3 regions of the Streptomyces sp. SAS_272 genome follow, and region 3 is predicted to be linked to each of the others. Evidence: riboswitches for the same ligand, from Rfam matches in the RefSeq annotation. Region 3 holds a riboswitch; each other region holds the start of a gene.
The links. Region 3 has a riboswitch for cyclic di-AMP ahead of ACN6LD_RS04515 (transglycosylase SLT domain-containing protein). Riboswitches for the same ligand answer to the same signal wherever they lie in the genome.

Region 1 (5,799 bases), on a different contig from region 3:
CGGTCCCGGTCCTTCACGGCCATGTGCTGCGCCTCCCGTCTCCCACGTGCGTACGTCCCCGCACACGGTACGGGACCGAGTACGGGGACGTTCGTGCGACTGGCTAGGCCTTACCCCGGGTGGGGTCAGCCGTTGCTGCGCTCAGTGGTTCGCGGAGCGGAACCGCGGGAAGGCGGAGCGGCCGGCGTACACCGCGGCGTCGTCGAGGATCTCCTCGATGCGCAGCAGCTGGTTGTACTTGGCGACGCGGTCCGAGCGGGCCGGGGCGCCGGTCTTGATCTGACCGCAGTTCACCGCGACGGCGAGGTCGGCGATGGTGACGTCCTCGGTCTCGCCGGAGCGGTGGGACATCATGCACTTGAAGCCGTTGCGCTGGGCCATCTCGACGGCGTCCAGGGTCTCGGTCAGCGAACCGATCTGGTTGACCTTGACGAGCAGGGCGTTGGCGGAGCCCTCCTCGATGCCGCGGGCCAGACGCTCCGGGTTGGTGACGAAGAGGTCGTCGCCGACGATCTGGACCTTGTCGCCCAGCTTGTCGGTGATGACCTTCCAGCCCGCCCAGTCGTCCTCGTACAGCGGGTCCTCGATGGAGACGAGCGGGTACGCGGAGACGAGCTCCTCGTAGTACTCGGTCATCTCGGCGGCCGAGCGGGACTTGCCCTCGAACTCGTACTTGCCGTCCTTGTAGAACTCGGACGCGGCGACGTCGAGCGCGAGCGCGATCTGCTCGCCGGGGACGTAACCGGCCTGCTGGATGGCCTCGATGATGAGGTCGAGCGCGGCGCGGTTGGACTCCAGGTTCGGGGCGAAGCCGCCCTCGTCGCCGAGGCCGGTGGACAGGCCCTTGGTCTTCAGCACCTTCTTGAGGGTGTGGTAGACCTCGGCGCCCCAGCGCAGCGCCTCGGAGAAGGACTCCGCGCCGATCGGGGCGATCATGAACTCCTGGATGTCCACGTTGGAGTCGGCGTGCGAGCCGCCGTTCAGGATGTTCATCATCGGAACGGGCAGCAGGTGCGCGTTCGGGCCGCCCAGGTAGCGGAAGAGCGGCAGGTCGCTGGCCTCGGAGGCGGCGTGCGCCACGGCGAGCGAGACGCCGAGGATCGCGTTGGCGCCGAGGGAGCCCTTGTTGTCCGTGGCGTCCAGGTCGAACATGGCCTGGTCGATCAGGCGCTGCTCGGTGGCGTCGTAACCGACGAGCTCCGGGCCGATCTGCTCGATGACGGCGAGGACTGCCTTCTCGACGCCCTTGCCGTGGTAGCGGTTCGGGTCACCGTCGCGCAGCTCGATGGCCTCGAAGGCGCCCGTGGAGGCGCCGGACGGGACGGCGGCACGACCCGTGCTGCCGTCGTCGAGGCCGACCTCGACCTCGACGGTGGGGTTGCCTCGCGAGTCGAGGATTTCCCGGGCTACGACGACGTCGATGGACGGCACGAGCATCTCCTTCATGGGATGTGACGCTGAAAGTGCGCGGCGCGTGGCCTTGCGCCTAGAGCCTAACCGTCTCCGGAGCGTCGGCCACCGACCGACCGTCCCGTGGACGGACTGACCGTACACATTGTTCCTGTCCGGAACAAAGCGGCGAGGAGAAGCGGCCGAAAAGACCGGGCGGACAGCACGTGGACCAAAGGGACGGCGGCCGGACGGACGACTGCCGGAAGGGCGCGAGAACGGCGACCGGAACGCCGCGAGCGCGGGGCCCGGAAGGGCGCAAGAGAAAACCCCGTCCCGGTGCGTACGGGGGAACACGCACCGGGACGGGGGGCCCGTGGGGACGGGGGGACCCTCACGAGGTCCTCGGAGTGCCGACCTTCACCAGGAGGGCACTGTGGCTTCGCCGGAAGACGGCTGTCACTTCAGGTGCAGCTGCTGACCCGGGTAGATGAGGTCGGCGTCCTGGACGATGTCCTTGTTGAGCTGGAACAGCTTCTGCCAGCCGCCCTTGACCTTGTGCTTCTCGGCGATGGTGCTGAGGGTGTCGCCCTTGACGACCTTGTACTCGCCGTCGCCCTTCTTGACCTTCTTGCCGGTCGGGGTGGTGACCGTCTTGGACTTCTTGGCGGCCGCCGGACGGTCGGTGGAGCGGGAGCTGCTCTTCTGCTCGGTCGAGCGGGAGCTGCTGCCGCTGTCCGACGAGCCGGAGTTCGACGAGCCGGAGTTCGACGAGCCGGCGCTGCTGCCGTTGTAGGCGGCGCCGGACAGGCCCTTGCCGCAGACCGGCCAGGCGCCCTTGCCCTGGCCCGCGAGGACCTTCTCGCCGATGGCTATCTGCTGGGCCTTGGAGGCCTGGTTGGCCTGCGAGGCGTACTGCGTGCCGCCGTACGCGGCCCACGTGGAGGACGAGAACTGCAGGCCGCCGTAGTAGCCGTTGCCGGTGTTGATGGACCAGTCGCCGCCGGACTCGCACTGGGCGACCGCGTCCCACTCGGAGGCGGTCGCGGCGGAGGCGTTGCCGGCCGCCATCAGCGGGGCGGCGATGGCGACGCCGGTGACACCGGCGAGAGCGGCGGCGCGGGTGGCCTTGGACGGACGACGGTGCTTGCCCTTACCGGAAAACAGCATGGTGGATCCCCTCACCGACGCCTGCGAGGTGAGCTGTCGGGTTCGGGCCGTGTGAGTTGCCCGGTCACTCCTCCGCCGGAGACTTCCGCTCCGTGGGAGGGGTGACTTCACCCCAAGCCGCTCCGGCAACTTCCCGGTGCGGCACTTACCTTGGGTCCCCCGCTCCTGCCTACGGCGCTTGACGCGACGACTGTTCCCGGGCTGCCGCTGGCAGGATTCGGCGTTGCGACGGCCGGGGCTCGGGTTGCCGAGCGGTCACGACCGTAGACACGCGATCCGCGGAATTTCAAAGACGATCAGGGCTTCTGAGACTCATCCCACACTTTCGCCAAATCGGACATTCGGCGCGAAGCGTGACGTGAACTACCGCTGTTTTTCTTGGGCTTTGCGCCCTATTGGACCCCTGTGTCGAGGGTCTGACCGGGGGCGATGTCGCTCGGGTCGGCGCCGATGAGGTCCCTGTTCTCGGCGTAGAGGGCACGCCATCCGCCGTGGAGGCCAAGGGAGTCGGCGATGGAGGCGAGGGAGTCGCCCTCCTGGACGACATAGGCGGCCGCGGCATGCCGGCCCGCCGAGGCGGTGGACGCGCCGCCCGCTTCGGTGTCGGCACTCTTGGCCGCCGGCTCGTCGGCCGTGACGCCGCGATGACGGCCGGAGCCGAGGGAGCCGGTGTCGACGAGGTTCCAGGAACCCACATCCTGGCCCGACTTGTCCGAGTCGTCCGCTTCCGGGGTCCCCGTGGACGAACCGTCGGCCGCCTGCGGGTCGCCCTGACCGCCGGCATCGCCGGGGTCGCCCGTGACGGCAGAGGGGGACGAAGGCGACGAAGGTGACGCCGAGGGTGAACTCGAGGAATCACCGGACGAGTCGGATGAGTCAGACGAGTCGGACGATCCCGCTGAACCGGTCGAACCGCTGGAACCGGTCGAACCGGCGCCGGAATCCGACGAGCCCGAGGAGCCCGACAGCCCCCTGGACAGGTCGGACAAACCCGAGGAGCCGGACGATCCTGACGAATCGCCCGCCACGCCGGTGTCCACGGTCAGCGCGCCGTTCTCCTTGGTGAGCCCGGAGGTCAGCCCGCAGGTGCCCCACGCGCCGACGCCCTTGGCCGCGAGCACCTTCTGCGCCACGGCGATCTGCTGGTTGCGGCTGGCCAGGTCGGGGCTCGCCGCGTAGTCGAGCCCGCCGTAGGCGCTCCAGTCCTGCTGGGTGAGGCTGAGGCCGCCGGACTCGCCGTCGCCGCCGTCGGCACTCCACGAGCCCCCGGTCTCGCACTGCGCCACCTTGTCCCACACCGTGCCGTCCGCAGCGCTCGCGCCGGAGGCGGCGAGCAACGGGATGGCGATGGCGGAGCCGGTCACCCCGGCCGCGACGAGCAGCGCGGGGGCCTGGCGGGGGCGACGGTGACGACCGTTCCCGGAGAGCATGCGAGGGGCCTTTCTCTGGACAGCAGTGCCGGCGCGGGCGAGTGAGCTGACGCGTCGCGCTGACGAGTGAACGTATCGGCAGACGATCACTTGTCACAAGTTAATGCCGCGCAGATCACGTGAAGATCACAGACTTGAGGATCGGTCACCTTTGCTCCGCCGCATGGTCACAATCCGGCTGACGTCCGGTCAGTCCAGCCCCGGTCCGGCCGAACCGTCAGACGCCGGAGCCAGGCGCGGACGCCGGGGCGAACTCGACCGGCAGCGTGCGCAGGCCGCGCATGATGAGGCCGCCGCGCCATCTCAACTCGGCCGGTTCCACCGCCAGTCGGAGGTCGGGAAGCCGGGTGAGCAGGGTGGCCAGCGCGGTCTGCCCCTCCAGCCGGGCCAGCGGGGCGCCCAGACAGTAGTGGATGCCGTGGCCGTAGCCGAGGTGCTGGTTGTCACGGCGGGCGAGGTCGAGTGTGTCGGGGTCGGTGAAGCGGGCCGGGTCGCGGTCGGCCGCGGCCAGCACGACGAGGACGGGGTCGCCGGGCGCGATGTCCTGTCCGCCGAGGGTGACCGGCTCGGTCGCGAACCGCCAGGTGGCGAGTTCGACGGGGCCGTCGTAGCGGAGCAGTTCCTCGACGCCGGTTTCGAGCAGGGCGCGGTCCCCGCCGTCCTCGGTGAGGGACCGCTGCAGTGCCTCGCGCTGTGCGGGATGGGTCAGGAGGGCGTACACGCCGTTCCCGATGAGGTTCACGGTCGTCTCGAAGCCGGCGAACAGCAGGATGAAGGCCATCGCGGCGGCCTCGTTCTCCGTGAGGTGCTCGCCGTGGTCGGAGGCGCGGATCAGACCCGAGATGAGGTCCTCGCCCGGGACGGGCTCGGCGGGGAGTCCGGCGCGTTTGCGGTGGATGAGCTCCAGCAGGTAGCCGCGCATCTTCTTCACCGACCGGGCGACGCCGCCCCTGGGGCCACCGCCGTGCCGGATCATCATCCCGGCCCAGTCGCGGAAGTCGTCCTGGTCCTCCTCGGGGACCCCCAGCAGGTCGCAGATCGCGTAGATGGGGAGGGGGAAGGCGAAGTCGTGGATGAGGTCGGCCCGCCCCTCGGTGGCGAACCGGTCGATCAGCCGGTCCGTCAGCTCCTGCACGCGCGGCGCGAACTCGGCGACTCGGCGCGGGGTGAAGGCCTTGCTCACGAGCCGCCGCAGGCGGGTGTGGTCCGGCGGGTCGATGTTGAGCAGATGGGTCATCAGCTCGGCCTTGCGCTCCCCGGGGATGCCGGTCCTGCCCCTGGCGTGGGCGGGTTCGTCATGATGTGCGGGGTTCTTGGACAGCCGCGGGTCGGCGAGGGCCTGCTTGGCGTCGGCGTACCGGGTGACCAGCCAGGCCTCGACCCCGCTCGGCAACGCGGTCCGGTGCACCGGGGCGTGCTCCCGCAGCCAGGCATAGGCGGGGTAGGGGTCGGTGGCGAACTCCCAGGTGAAGAGCGCGGGCGCGGGCGGGACGTCGGCCTGGGGCTGCCGGGACGGGTGGTTCGGGTGGTTCGGGTCGGTCACGACCCGACCGTAGCGGGCTTGCCGGCGTGCACGGTCACGCTCACTCGCCCGACGGGCCGGACGCGGACGGGGACGGGCGGTCGAGGACCCCTTCGGCGACCCGGATCGCGTCCCGGTAGGCCCGGGCCGCCGCACGCAGCGCCGCCTCCGGGTCCATGCCCTCCGACTCGGCCCGGGCGGCGAGGGCGAGCAGTTCGTAGCCGATGCCCTCGGCGGCCGGCAGCGACACGTCCAGCCCCGCCGTCCGGGCCCTCGCGGTCAGCTTCG
Region 2 (5,799 bases), on a different contig from region 3:
GGCGCGTACAGGATCGCGTCCAGCCCGGGGATCACTGACCGAACAATTCCCTCCACCACAGTCCCCTCCCTCGTTAGGGTCGATGCCGTGGCCATCAGTTCCCCGTTTCCGCCCAGTCCACCGCAGCCGCCGCATCCCGGCGGCGGGCCCGAGGGCGGTGTGCTCCGGCACGCTCACTGGTGGCAGCACAGGTGGGTCCGGTACGGCGCACTGATCACCCTGCTCGCCCTGTCCGGGCTGGTCATCCTCGCCCTGGTCCGCGAACAGACCGGCACCGAGGGTCTCCTCGTGGGGCTGGGGCTCGCCGTGCTGCCCGTGCCGCTGCTCGTCGCCGCCTTCCGGTGGCTCGACCGGGTCGAGCCCGGCCCGTGGCGGAACCTGCTCTTCGCCTTCGCCTGGGGCGCGTGCGCGGCGGCGCTGATAGCCATCATCGCCAACAGTTTCGCGACCAGATGGATAGCCACCGCGACCGCGGACCCGTCCGGCGCCGACACCCTCGGCGCGACCGTCATAGCGCCGGTCGTCGAGGAGTCCGCCAAGGCCGCGGCCGTCCTGCTCGTCTTCCTCTTCCGCCGGCGGGACTTCACCGGCATCGTCGACGGCGTGGTGATAGCCGGGATCACCGCCACCGGCTTCGCCTTCACCGAGAACATCCTCTACCTCGGCACCGCCTTCGGAACCGACCAGCTCACGGGCGACAGCGGCATCGCCTCCGTCACCGCCGCGACCTTCTTCGTGCGCGTCGTCATGTCGCCGTTCGCGCACCCCCTGTTCACCGTCCTGACCGGCATCGGCTTCGGCTTCGCCGCGCTCTCCGGGGAGCGTCAGCACACGCGGCGTGTGCTCCTTCCGCTGTGCGGGCTGCTCCTCGCGATGGGCATGCACGCCCTGTGGAACGGCTCCTCGTCCTTCGGCGAGCTCGGGTTCCTCGCGGTGTACGCGGCGATCATGGTGCCCGCGTTCGGACTGCTGACCTGGCTGGTGGTGTGGACACGCCAGCGCGAGCTGCGCACGGTGCGCGAGGAACTGCCCGCCTACGCGGCCGCCGGCTGGCTCACCCCGGCCGAGCCGTTCGCACTCGGCTCGATGCGGGCCCGGCGGCTGGCCCGGGTGTACGCCGGGCGTCACCTCGGCAGGCCGGCGGCTCGCGCGGTGGCCCAGTACGAGGCGTACGCGACATCCCTCGCGTTCCTGCGTCACCGCGGCCGGCAGGGGCGGGCCGGGGCCGATTTCCTGGTCCGCGAACGGGAGTTGCTGAACGAGCTGTGGCGGCGGAAGGACGTCGCCCGCCCCGCCCTGGACCACGCGGCCCGCATGACGGCCCCTCCGGTACGGATGCCCCCGCCGCCCTGGCCGGCGTACGGGGCCTACGGGTACGGCCAGGGCCAGGGCCTGGGCCCGGGGTACGGCCCACCGGGGCAGGCGTACGGCCCGACGCAGGGATACGGGCAGGGCGGCCCGGCGTACGGGCCGGGCCCGGCGTACGGGCAAGGCCCGGCGTACGGGCAAGGCCCGGCGTACAGCCAGAGCCCGGCGTACGGCGGCCGGCCGCACTCCCCCGGAAACGACCACAGGAACGGCCACACGCCCGGGTACGGATACGGGCACGGTCAAGAGCCCGGATACGGGTACGGCTACGGATATCCACCGGGCCCCCACCCCGCGGCCAACCCTCACCAGTAGAGCCGCCCAGCGTCACGCACCAGCGGCCGGCCACCTCACGCTGATCGGACAGCCCGGGCACGCCGAACCCGTCACGAATCAGAACGACAGGCCGGACGCGCCGAACCCGTCTGGAGTCAGCACGACAGGCCGGACGCGCCGATCAGTTCATGCCGACGCCTGGGTCAGGCGGGTGACCTCCGCCTCCGTCAGTTCCAGGTCCGCCACCGCCAGCAGCGCCGGGAGCTGCTCGACCGTGCGGGCGGAGGCGATCGGCGCGGCCACCGTCGGCTGCGCGGCGAGCCACGCCAGGGCGACCGTGGCCACCTGGGCGTCGTGGGCGCCGGCGATCTCGTCCAGCACGGCGAGGACGCTGCGGCCCCGAGCCGTGTCGAGGTGCTTGGCGGCGCTGCCCGCGCGGGCGCTCTCGACCGTGGTGCCGGGCCGGTACTTGCCGGTGAGGAAGCCGGAGGCCAGCGCGAAGTACGGGACGGCGGCGAGGCCGAAGCGGGCGGCGAGATCCTGGAGGCCGCCCTCGTAGGTGTCGCGCGAGACCAGGTTGTAGTGGGGCTGGAGGGCGACGTACCGGGCGAGTCCCTCGCGGTCGGAGAACTCCAGGGACTCCCGGAGGCGTTCGGGCGAGATGTTGGAGGCGGCGATGTGCCGCACCTTGCCCGCCTTCACCAGCTCGTCGAGCGCGCCGACGATCTCTTCGACGGGCACCTCGGTCTTGTCGAAGTGCGTGTAGTAGAGGTCGATGTGGTCGGTGCCGAGGCGGCGCAGGGAGGCGTCGGCGGCGGCCTTGATGTTGTCGGCGGACAGACCGGGGAAGTCGGGGTGCTGGCTGACCTTGGTGGCGATCACGACGTCGTCGCGGTTGCCGCGGGCCTTCAGCCACTTGCCGATGACGGTCTCGGACTCACCGCCGCTGTTGCCCTCGACCCACGCGGAGTAGGAGTCGGCGGTGTCGACGAAGTTGCCGCCCGCGGCCGTGTAGGCGTCGAGGACGGCGAAGGAGGCCGCCTCGTCCGCGGTCCAGCCGAAGACGTTGCCGCCGAGGGCGAGCGGGAAGACCTTGAGGTCGGAGGAGCCGATGGTGCGTAGGGAAGTCATGCTTCGTCTCAACGGACGCGGCAGGCACGCCATTCCTCGCGTGACACGAAGAACAGATGAACAAGCGGCAGCCCTGACGTCGGGGGTGGCCGTCAGGGCTGCCGTTGCTCGATGGTCCTCAGAGCTCCTCGAGAGACGACTCAGGCCTCCTCGAGGCACGGCTCAGGGGTTGAGGCCCTTGCTGCGCAGCCAGGCCGCCGGGTCGATGCCCTCGGCGTTGCCGTTCGCGTGGACCTCGAGGTGCAGGTGCGCCCCGGTGACGTTCCCGGTGGCGCCCACGCGGCCGATCACGTCACCGGTGGCGACCTTCTGGCCGACGCTGACGCTGATCGACGACTGGTGGCAGAACCAGAGTTCGGTGCCGTCGTCCAGGGTCAGGATGGTGCGGTAGCCGTAGGCGCCGGCCCAGCCCGCCTCGGTGACGGTGCCGCTGTGGACGGCCTTGATGAGCGTGCCGGTGGGCGCGGCGAAGTCGAGTCCGGTGTGGTAGCCGGAGGACCACAGGGAGCCGGCCTGGCCGAACGTCGAGGTGATGGTGTACGAGGAGGTCGGCAGCGTGTACTGCTTGGCCAGCTCGGCCAGGCGCGCGGCCTCGACCTTGGCGGCGGCCTCCTCGGCGGCCTTCTTCTTCGCGGCGGCGGCCTTGGCCTCCGCCTCCTTCTCGGCCTTGACGACGGCGTCGGCCTTCGCCTTGGCGGCCGCGGCGGCGGCCTTGACCTCGACCTGGGTCTTCTGCGACTCGGCCTGGGCCATGATGCGGCTGCGCAGGGCCTCGCCGGCGTCGGCGACGCTCTGGTCGGCGTCGGCGTCGGCGTCGGCGTCGGCATCGACGGCGGCCTCGGAGCCGAAGCTCGCCAGAGCGGACGCGGCTTCCGGGGCGGGCTTGTCGTCGGAGATCAGCGAGCCCACGCCCGGCAGGTCCGGCATGGAGATGGAGACCGGGGCCTTGCCGGTGTTGGCGCTGGCCATCCCGCCCGCGCTCACGGCGGCTATGACGCCGACGCCGAGGACGGTGGAGCTGCGGGCGAATCCGCCGCCGCGCTGCTTGGCGACGCGGTGCTTGCCGCGTACCGGGCGAATGGACTCCGCGGTGGGGTTCCACTCCTCCCAGGGGCCCTCGTCGGTGCGGTAGCCGCCGTAGCCGAAGGTGTCGGTGGGGGACTGGACCGGCGCGTACGGGGCCTCGGGGGCCGGCGGGTTGGACGCCACGCGGGCGCACTCCTTTCCTTCCGTCGCCTACCGGGTTAGCTGACGGGTTCGGAGTCGGAAGGTCTCCTACGCGCGTATACCGGCCGTGGACTCTGCGAGTTCACGGAGGCTTCCGCGTGATTCACCCCAAGGTGGTGGTTCCCCGGTTCCCTTGCGGGATTCGGCGCGTGCGCACGGAGCCGACTCTGGTGTCGGCTGGGACGGCCGCGCTGCGTTATCGAACGTTAATAGACCCGGGGGTGCGTTTCCAAGCCGTTCTGCTTGATCAACAACATTTCTGGCCTGGACTTTCTGGCCAGCAGCGGTGAAAAACGGGCGAGTTGACCCTCGTTCAGGATGCCCCACCCGTCACACGCGTAGACACGGCGACTCGGGGCCGGCGCACAGGGCGGCCGCGCGCGCACGCAGCGTCACAAAAGCGCGAGGACGCGAGGGAAGTGAGGAAGCGGGGGCGAGGACGCGCCACGGGGCGAACGCACCGAGGGCCGGAACCCTTTCGGATTCCGGCCCTCGGCCTTCAGTAGCGGGGACAGGATTTGAACCTGCGACCTCTGGGTTATGAGCCCAGCGAGCTACCGAGCTGCTCCACCCCGCGTCGTTGTGACTCCAGTGTACGTCATCCGGGGGACGCCCAGAACCAGGCTTTGTCGCGCCCCCGCCGCGACTCCCGCCCGGGCTCCCGGCCCGGGCTCCCGCCGCGGCCTCACACCAGGTGCCGGTTCGGGGCCTTCGCCCGCTCCTCGTACTCCGGCAGCACGAGGACGTCGACGCCCGCGGCGGCCAGCAGGCCGGTCCCGTCCGCCGCCGTCACGAAGGTGTCCGGCTCGCGCCACGCCGTGACCACCCTGCGCACGCCGGCGTCCAGGATGAGGCGGGCGCACGGGGCGGGGCGGGAGGAGCGGCGGGCGCAGGGCTCGAGGCTGCTGTAGACGGTGGCGGCGGCCAGCCGGGGGTCGGCTGGGCCGAGCTTCGCGAGCGCCGCCTCCTCGGCGTGCACGACCGGGTCGCCGCCCTCGCGGGAGTGCCCGCGGGCCAGCTCCGTCCCGTCGGCGGCCACGATCACCGCGCCGACGCTGAACGCCGTGTCCGAGGGCGGGCACTGGGCGGCCAGCTCGCAGGCGAGGGCCAGCCAGTGCCGGTCGGCAGCGGCGGCGAGCGGTCCGGCGCCCGGGGCGGTGGGCTCGTAGCGGTGCAGGACGACGTCCTCGATGCGCCGTGTCTCCACCAGCCGCAGCCGTCCGCCCTGGTAGGCGCCCGGCCCGAAGAGGCGGGGCGCGTCCGGGTCGCCCACGAACAGCGGGGCGAGGACGAGCTGGAGTTCGTCGGCGAGGCCCTGCTGGAGCAGCTGGGTGTGGACGGTTCCGCCGCCCTCGACCATGAGACGCCGGACGCCGAGCTCGTCGTGGAGGTGGGTGAGAAGGCGGCGCCAGTCCAGTTCGGGGCCGAGCGGGACGACGTGTGCGGCGATGCCGAGCGCGCGGGCCCGTTCGGCGCCCTTCTCGGTCGTGTACACGACCTTCTCGCCGCCCGTGTGCCAGAAGTTCGCCGCCGGGTCGAGGTCGCCGGAGCCGCTGACGGTGACCTTGAGCGGGTAGGCCGGCCGGCCGACGGCGACCCGGGCGGCGCGGCGCTCGGGGGAGTTCACCAGGAGCCGGGGGTTGTCGGCGCGGATGGTGCCGGCGCCGATGAGGATGGCGTCCACGGAAGCCCGTACCGCGTCGACGCGGTCGAAGTCGGCGGGGCTGGAGAGCAGCAGGCGTTCGGGCGTGGTGTCGTCCAGGAAGCCGTCGAGGGAGACGGCGGCGGACAGCAGGA
Region 3 (5,799 bases):
CGCGGCCGTGGTAACCGATCGGCAGGTGCTTCCAGTTGGCGAGGAGGGTGTCGCCGGCGTCCGGGCGGAAGATCGCGCCGGCGTTCCGCGCGTGGTGCTCGGAGGAGTAGAAGTCGACGTAGTCGGCGACCTCGAAGGGGAGGTGCAGCGACACCGCGGACAGGGGATGCAGAAGGGGTTCGACCGTGGGGCGGCGGGCGGGGTCGGTGACCCACTCCGTGAGCGCGCCCCGCACCTGCGACCAGACGGCGCGGCCTGCCGCGAGCAACGGGTTCAGGTTCGGCGCCGACAGCAGCTCCGCGTGGGGCGAGCCGAGCTCGCGGGCTGCCGCGCCCGCGTCCAGCACGTGATCGCCGAGCCGGACGCCGACGGTCCGCCCGGTGGAGCCCGAGAGGGAGAACACGCCGTACGGGAGGTTGTGCGGGCCGAAGGGATCGCCCTCGGGAAGGTCGAAGGGGGGCATCGGGTACTGCCTCTCTTTCCTGCACTCTCTGGTGCTCGCCATGTCGTGGTCACCGGACACCGGGCGGATGTCGCGCGGGTGCGGCGAGCCGGGCCACACGTTACGGCTGACCTGGCGAAAGCGACATGGGGGACGGGCCGACGGGGCGTTTCGGCCCGCAGCGCCCGGCGTCCGCCCGCCCGCCCGCGGGTGGTTCACGATCCGGGACGCGTTCTTGAACCGGCGCGGGAGCCTTTGGCCGTCCGCTCCCCGGCGATACGTCAGAAAACTGCTTCATTGGGCCAGTCCCGGGACGGGTCAAGGCCAGTCCCGCAAGGAGAGTTGGCAGAACAGGGCAGGACCTGGCCGTCGTTCGCTTCACGTCGAACCCGAGGGGTACGGCATCCGTATTCTCTGATCATGGCCGCACCTACCGCATATGCCGCGCGCACCGCGTATTCCCTGATCGCCACAGACCTGGACGGAACGCTGCTTCGCGGCGACGACACCTTCTCCGACCGGTCGCTCGACGCGCTCGCGCGGGTGGCCGCCGCCGGCGCACGCCACCTGGTGGTGACGGGACGGCCCGCGCCCCGCGTGCGGCCGCTGCTCGAGCGCCTGCACAGCAGGGGACTCGCAGTGTGCGGACAGGGCGCGCAGCTCTACGACGCCGGCGCGGACCGGCTGCTGTGGTCGGTGACCCTGGACCGGGAGCTGGCGGAGACCGCGCTCGGCAAGATCGAAGCGGAGGTCGGGCAGCTGTACGCGGCGGTCGATCAGGACGGCGTAGACGGGCTCACGCTCATCGAGCCGGGGTACCGGATGCCCCACCCGACGCTGCCGGCGCTGCGGGTGGGCCGTCGCGACGACCTGTGGTGCGAGCCGATCAGCAAGGTGTTGCTGCGCCATCCTGCCCTGTCCGACGACGAGTTGGCGGCGACGGCCCGATCGGTGGTGGGCTCGCTCGCCACGGTCACCATGTCGGGTCCCGGCACGGTCGAGCTGCAACCCTGCGGGATCACCAAGGCGACGGGTCTGGCACTGGCCGCGGAGCATCTCGGACTGCGGCCCGAGGACACCGTCGCCTTCGGGGACATGCCCAACGACATCCCGATGTTCGACTGGGCGGCGCGCGGAGTCGCGATGGCCAACGCCCACCCCGAACTCAAGGCGGTGGCCGACGAGGTGACGACGTCGAACGAGGACGACGGCGTCGCCGTCGTCCTCGAAAGACTGTTTCCGTGAGTCCTGCCCGCCGACCGCCTGCTGACCGCTGACCGCCTGCCGACTGCAGGCCGGGACGACCGCCGGCCTGCCGACCGACTGCCGACCGGCCAATCAGCTGGCAGGCCGGTCGCCGGGAGGCCGGCCAACCAGCCGACCGGCCGACCGCCGCGGTGCTGTCGGTTCGGGCGTGGCCCGGACCGTCAGTAGGCGCCGAAGACGTTGTCGATCGAGCCGTAGCGCGCGGCCGCGTAGTTGCAGGCGGCGGTGATGTTCGCGACCGGGTCGTAGGAGTCCCAGGAGGTGCCCTCCACGTGGTAGGCGCGGAAGGTCGGGTCGATGACCTGCAGCAGGCCCTTGGACGGGATGCCCGCGGCGGCGTTGGAGTCCCAGAGGTTGATGGCGTAGGGGTTGCCCGAGGACTCGCGGATGACGTTGCGGTAGATGCCGTTGTACGTCCCGGGGATGCCGTGCTGCGACATGACCTGGAGGGAGGCGCGGATCCAACCGTCGAGGTTGTCGGAGTAGCCGAGGCTGCTCGCGGTGGCGACGGTCGGGGTGGTGGCCGCGGAGGCGGTGGTCGCGCCGATGAGGGGGAGCGCCAGTACGGCGACTCCGGTGCCGGCGATCGCGAGTTTGCGGGCGAGGCGGGACGTGCGGGTGGGGCGCTGAGCGGCAGCGGACATGACGAGTTTTCCTCTCCGTCGCCTGCGAGGTGAGCTGTCGGGTTCGGGCGGGAGCTGCCCGGTCGCGTCCTGACGGTCGCGACTTCACCCCAAGCCGTAACGGATTGCCCCAAAAGTTCTGGATGTCCAGAACGTCAGGGCAATGCGCTGCGGCGACCTACCTGGTTCCCCCGCTCCTGCCATGCGTATCTCGGTGGGTGTTACGGGCGGCGGCAGGATTAGGCGTCCGCCCGACAGGCCGGGAACGTATGCGAGAGCACATGTCCGGAACAAGTGCCGAATTCACAGATGACCCCTATTGACCTTGGTCTGTGCCGTATGGGGTACTTGATCCTTTGTGGATGCAAAGCGTCAACTCGCTTGGTGGGTGCGGGGGATCGAAGAGTGGCCGACGCTGGTCGCTGCGGAGGGGTCAGTGAGCCATGTCACGCCGAATCACAAGAGCGGCGAATCGGGCATTAGCCTCAACTCGCTTGTTATGGCGCAAGGGAGAGGGTGGGAGGGCTGGCTGTCGCGCGACCAGTCGTGTCGGGGTCGCTTTTCACGCGGCATGCGGCATGCGGCATGTCGCATGCGGTGTCACGCGTGGCATGTGTGGCATGCGTGGCACCCGCGGCGAATGTGGAATCCATGGCATGGGTGGCATGCGCATGCCGTCGCGGCGAGGGGGCGGGCCGGCCGAGCTGGGGATGGGGTCGGTCGACGGGCGGGGCGAGGCAGGGGCGCCGCCGGGCCGAGGCGGACCTCGGCCGGATGTCGGCCTCGGTGTGGACATGATTCGGCACTTCGCGGCAACCCGATGAATATCTCTTCGTATGGGCTGATCAGAAACATCACGGACGTGATCGGATACGGTCTGGCCCGATGCGTGCACCTCGCGGGCGAGTGCATTCGCCCCCGGGGGACGTGGGGGCTATCGGTGATCGAAACGTGACCGGATACGCTGACTCGAGTGATGGCAGCGACCTATCGACAAACCGCGTAATCGCCAGTAGACACCAGCAGACAGGAGACCCCTCGTGACCGTCGTCGGGCCGTTCGGGCTGAGCGTGCGGGACCAGGCTCTGGAAGCCGATGTCCAGGCCGGATTGGCGGCTGTCGAGGAAGGCTTGCTCGAGGCCACCAAGAGTGAGGTTCCGTTCATCACGGAGGCCGCCCAGCACCTGGTGCGGGCGGGCGGGAAGCGGTTCCGCCCGCTGCTCGTGATGCTCGCGGCGCAGTTCGGGGACAGGTATGCGCCGGGCATCGTGCCGTCGGCCGTGGTGGTGGAGCTGACGCACCTGGCCACGCTGTACCACGACGACGTGATGGACGAGGCCGCCGTGCGGCGCGGGGTCCCCAGCGCGAACGCCCGCTGGGGCAACTCGGTGGCGGTCCTCACCGGTGACTTCCTCTTCGCTCGCGCCTCGCACATCCTGGCCGATCTCGGGCCGGAGGCGGTGCGGGTGCAGGCGGAGGCGTTCGAGCGGCTGGTCACCGGCCAGATCCTGGAGACGGCGGGGCCCACGGACGGACGGGACCCGGTCGAGCACTACCTCGACGTGCTCGGCGGCAAGACCGGTTCGCTGGTCGCGGTGGCCTGCCGGTTCGGCGCCATGATGTCGGGCGCCGACGAGACGGTCGTCGACGTGCTGACGCAGTACGGCGAGCGGCTCGGCGTCGCCTTCCAGCTGGCGGACGACGTGCTGGACATCGCGTCCGACTCGCACGAGTCCGGCAAGACGCCCGGCACCGACCTCCGTGAGGGCGTGCCCACTCTGCCCGTGCTGCGGCTGCGGGAACGGGCCGCGCGTCTGTCCCTGCCCGAGGACATCGCGCTGTGCGAGCTGCTGGACTCCGACCTGAGCGACGACGCCCGGCTCGCCGAGGCCATCGAGGCGCTCCGGGCCCACCCGGCGCTGGAGCAGGCCCGACGGGACACCGTGCGATACGCGAACGACGCGCGGGCCGCGCTGGCGCCGCTGCGCGAGTGCGACGCGAAGGCGGCGCTGATGGAGCTGTGCGACGCGGTGGTCCACCGGGCGGGCTGAACCCTCCCGGAGAGTTCCGCCCCGGACGCCCGTCGACGGCCGACCGCGGAGCCGTTCGGCTGCCGAACCGCCGAGCCGTCCGGGTGCTGGACAGCCGAACCCTTGGGCTGCCGAGCCTCGGGGCCGTTCGGCGTCCGCCCCCCGAGCCCCCAAGCCCCCGAGCTCCAAAGCCCCCGAGCCCTCCGAGCCCCCAAGCCCCCGAGCCCTCCAGCCCCCAGCCATCGGCCCTCAGCCCGCAGCTCCCCACCCCTGAGGCTGTCTGACCGGCGAGCCCGTGGCCGTGGCCGTGGGCTGCCGCTGCTGCGAGCCGTCCGGCCGGCGGGTCTCGCCGTCAGTCGTGCCGTCCGCATCCGCGTCGAGCCGTCGCTACCCCTACGGGTCGTCAGCCGTCCCGGCGGTCTCGTGTCATACCGCAGGTGTACGCGGAGTTGAGCCCTCGGGTTGACGCTTCCGAGGAGTCGATTTGGTCAGATGGGAACCACGGAAAACACCACTCCTCACCGATTCGGGTGAGAATGGCGGCTCGGGGTGGGACGTTCAGCGTGATGACCAGCCGCCGCCGACGACGGAGGTAAGGGACACATGGCACCGAAGGCATCCGACGACACCATGACCGGCGGGGACGCCACCGGCGGGGACGGCGACGACCTGCGCGTCGGACGGCGCAAGGCCGTGCGGTACGTCGTTCCGGTCACCGTGATCGGTGTCGCGGCCGCGACGATCGGACTGGTCCCGGCGCTCGCCGACTCCGGCGACCCCGACCTGCCGAAGATCACGGCACAGCAGCTCCTCGACAAGATCGCCGCTTCGGACGTGCAGCAGCTGTCCGGAACGGTGAAGATCACCACGGATCTCGGGCTGCCCGACCTCGGCGGGTTGGAGAGCGGCCTCCTCTCGGGGGCGGCCAAGGGCGGCGACGGCTCGGCCGCCGATCCGTCCGCCAAGCTCACCGAACTCGCCTCCGGCACGCACACGTTGCGCGTCGCCGCGGACGGCCCGGACCGGCAGAAGCTCTCGCTGCTGGAGAACGCCGCCGAATACAGCGTCATCCACAACGGCAAGAACGTGTGGGGTTACGACAGCGGGTCCAACGAGGTCTACCACTCCACGGTCGAGGAGAGCGCGGGGAAGAAGGGGGAGTCCCCCGTACCCGCGACACCCAAGGACCTCACCGAGGACGCCTTGAAGGCGGTCGACGACACGACGTCCGTGACCGTAGACGGCACGGTCCAGGTCGCCGGCCGCGACGCCTACAAGCTGCTCGTGAAGCCGAAGCAGTCCGGGTCCACGGTGGGTGCGATCAGCGTGGCGGTGGACGCGAAGACGGGTCTGCCGCTGAAGTTCACGCTGACCCCGGCGAGCGGCGGGGCCGCCGTCGTGGACGCCGGCTTCACCCAGGTCACCTTCGCCAAGCCCG

Region 1: another riboswitch for cyclic di-AMP. It lies ahead of ACN6LD_RS11175 (LysM peptidoglycan-binding domain-containing protein); the one in region 3 lies ahead of ACN6LD_RS04515 (transglycosylase SLT domain-containing protein).
Region 2: another riboswitch for cyclic di-AMP. It lies ahead of ACN6LD_RS13480 (M23 family metallopeptidase); the one in region 3 lies ahead of ACN6LD_RS04515 (transglycosylase SLT domain-containing protein).

The regions. Positions count from the first base shown of each region.
Region 1 covers NZ_JBMNDR010000013.1:27,877-33,675, reverse strand. Annotated here, with positions in the region: gene ACN6LD_RS11185 (FtsB family cell division protein) at 1-23, opposite strand, end outside; gene eno (phosphopyruvate hydratase) at 142-1,437, opposite strand; gene ACN6LD_RS11175 (LysM peptidoglycan-binding domain-containing protein) at 1,849-2,559, opposite strand; cyclic di-AMP (ydaO/yuaA leader) riboswitch at 2,563-2,746, opposite strand; gene ACN6LD_RS11170 (LysM peptidoglycan-binding domain-containing protein) at 2,952-3,989, opposite strand; gene ACN6LD_RS11165 (cytochrome P450 family protein) at 4,207-5,532, opposite strand; gene ACN6LD_RS11160 (nucleoside triphosphate pyrophosphohydrolase) at 5,573-5,799, opposite strand, start outside.
Region 2 covers NZ_JBMNDR010000018.1:20,944-26,742, forward strand. Annotated here, with positions in the region: gene trmB (tRNA (guanosine(46)-N7)-methyltransferase TrmB) at 1-38, shown strand, start outside; gene ACN6LD_RS13470 (PrsW family intramembrane metalloprotease) at 88-1,683, shown strand; gene ACN6LD_RS13475 (aldo/keto reductase) at 1,831-2,775, opposite strand; gene ACN6LD_RS13480 (M23 family metallopeptidase) at 2,938-3,984, opposite strand; cyclic di-AMP (ydaO/yuaA leader) riboswitch at 3,994-4,160, opposite strand; tRNA gene ACN6LD_RS13485 (tRNA-Met) at 4,506-4,579, opposite strand; gene ACN6LD_RS13490 (dihydrofolate reductase family protein) at 4,688-5,799, opposite strand, start outside.
Region 3 covers NZ_JBMNDR010000004.1:40,495-46,293, forward strand. Annotated here, with positions in the region: gene fahA (fumarylacetoacetase) at 1-463, opposite strand, end outside; gene ACN6LD_RS04510 (HAD family hydrolase) at 863-1,687, shown strand; gene ACN6LD_RS04515 (transglycosylase SLT domain-containing protein) at 1,870-2,352, opposite strand; cyclic di-AMP (ydaO/yuaA leader) riboswitch at 2,357-2,558, opposite strand; gene ACN6LD_RS04520 (polyprenyl synthetase family protein) at 3,372-4,382, shown strand; gene ACN6LD_RS04525 (LolA family protein) at 4,965-5,799, shown strand, end outside.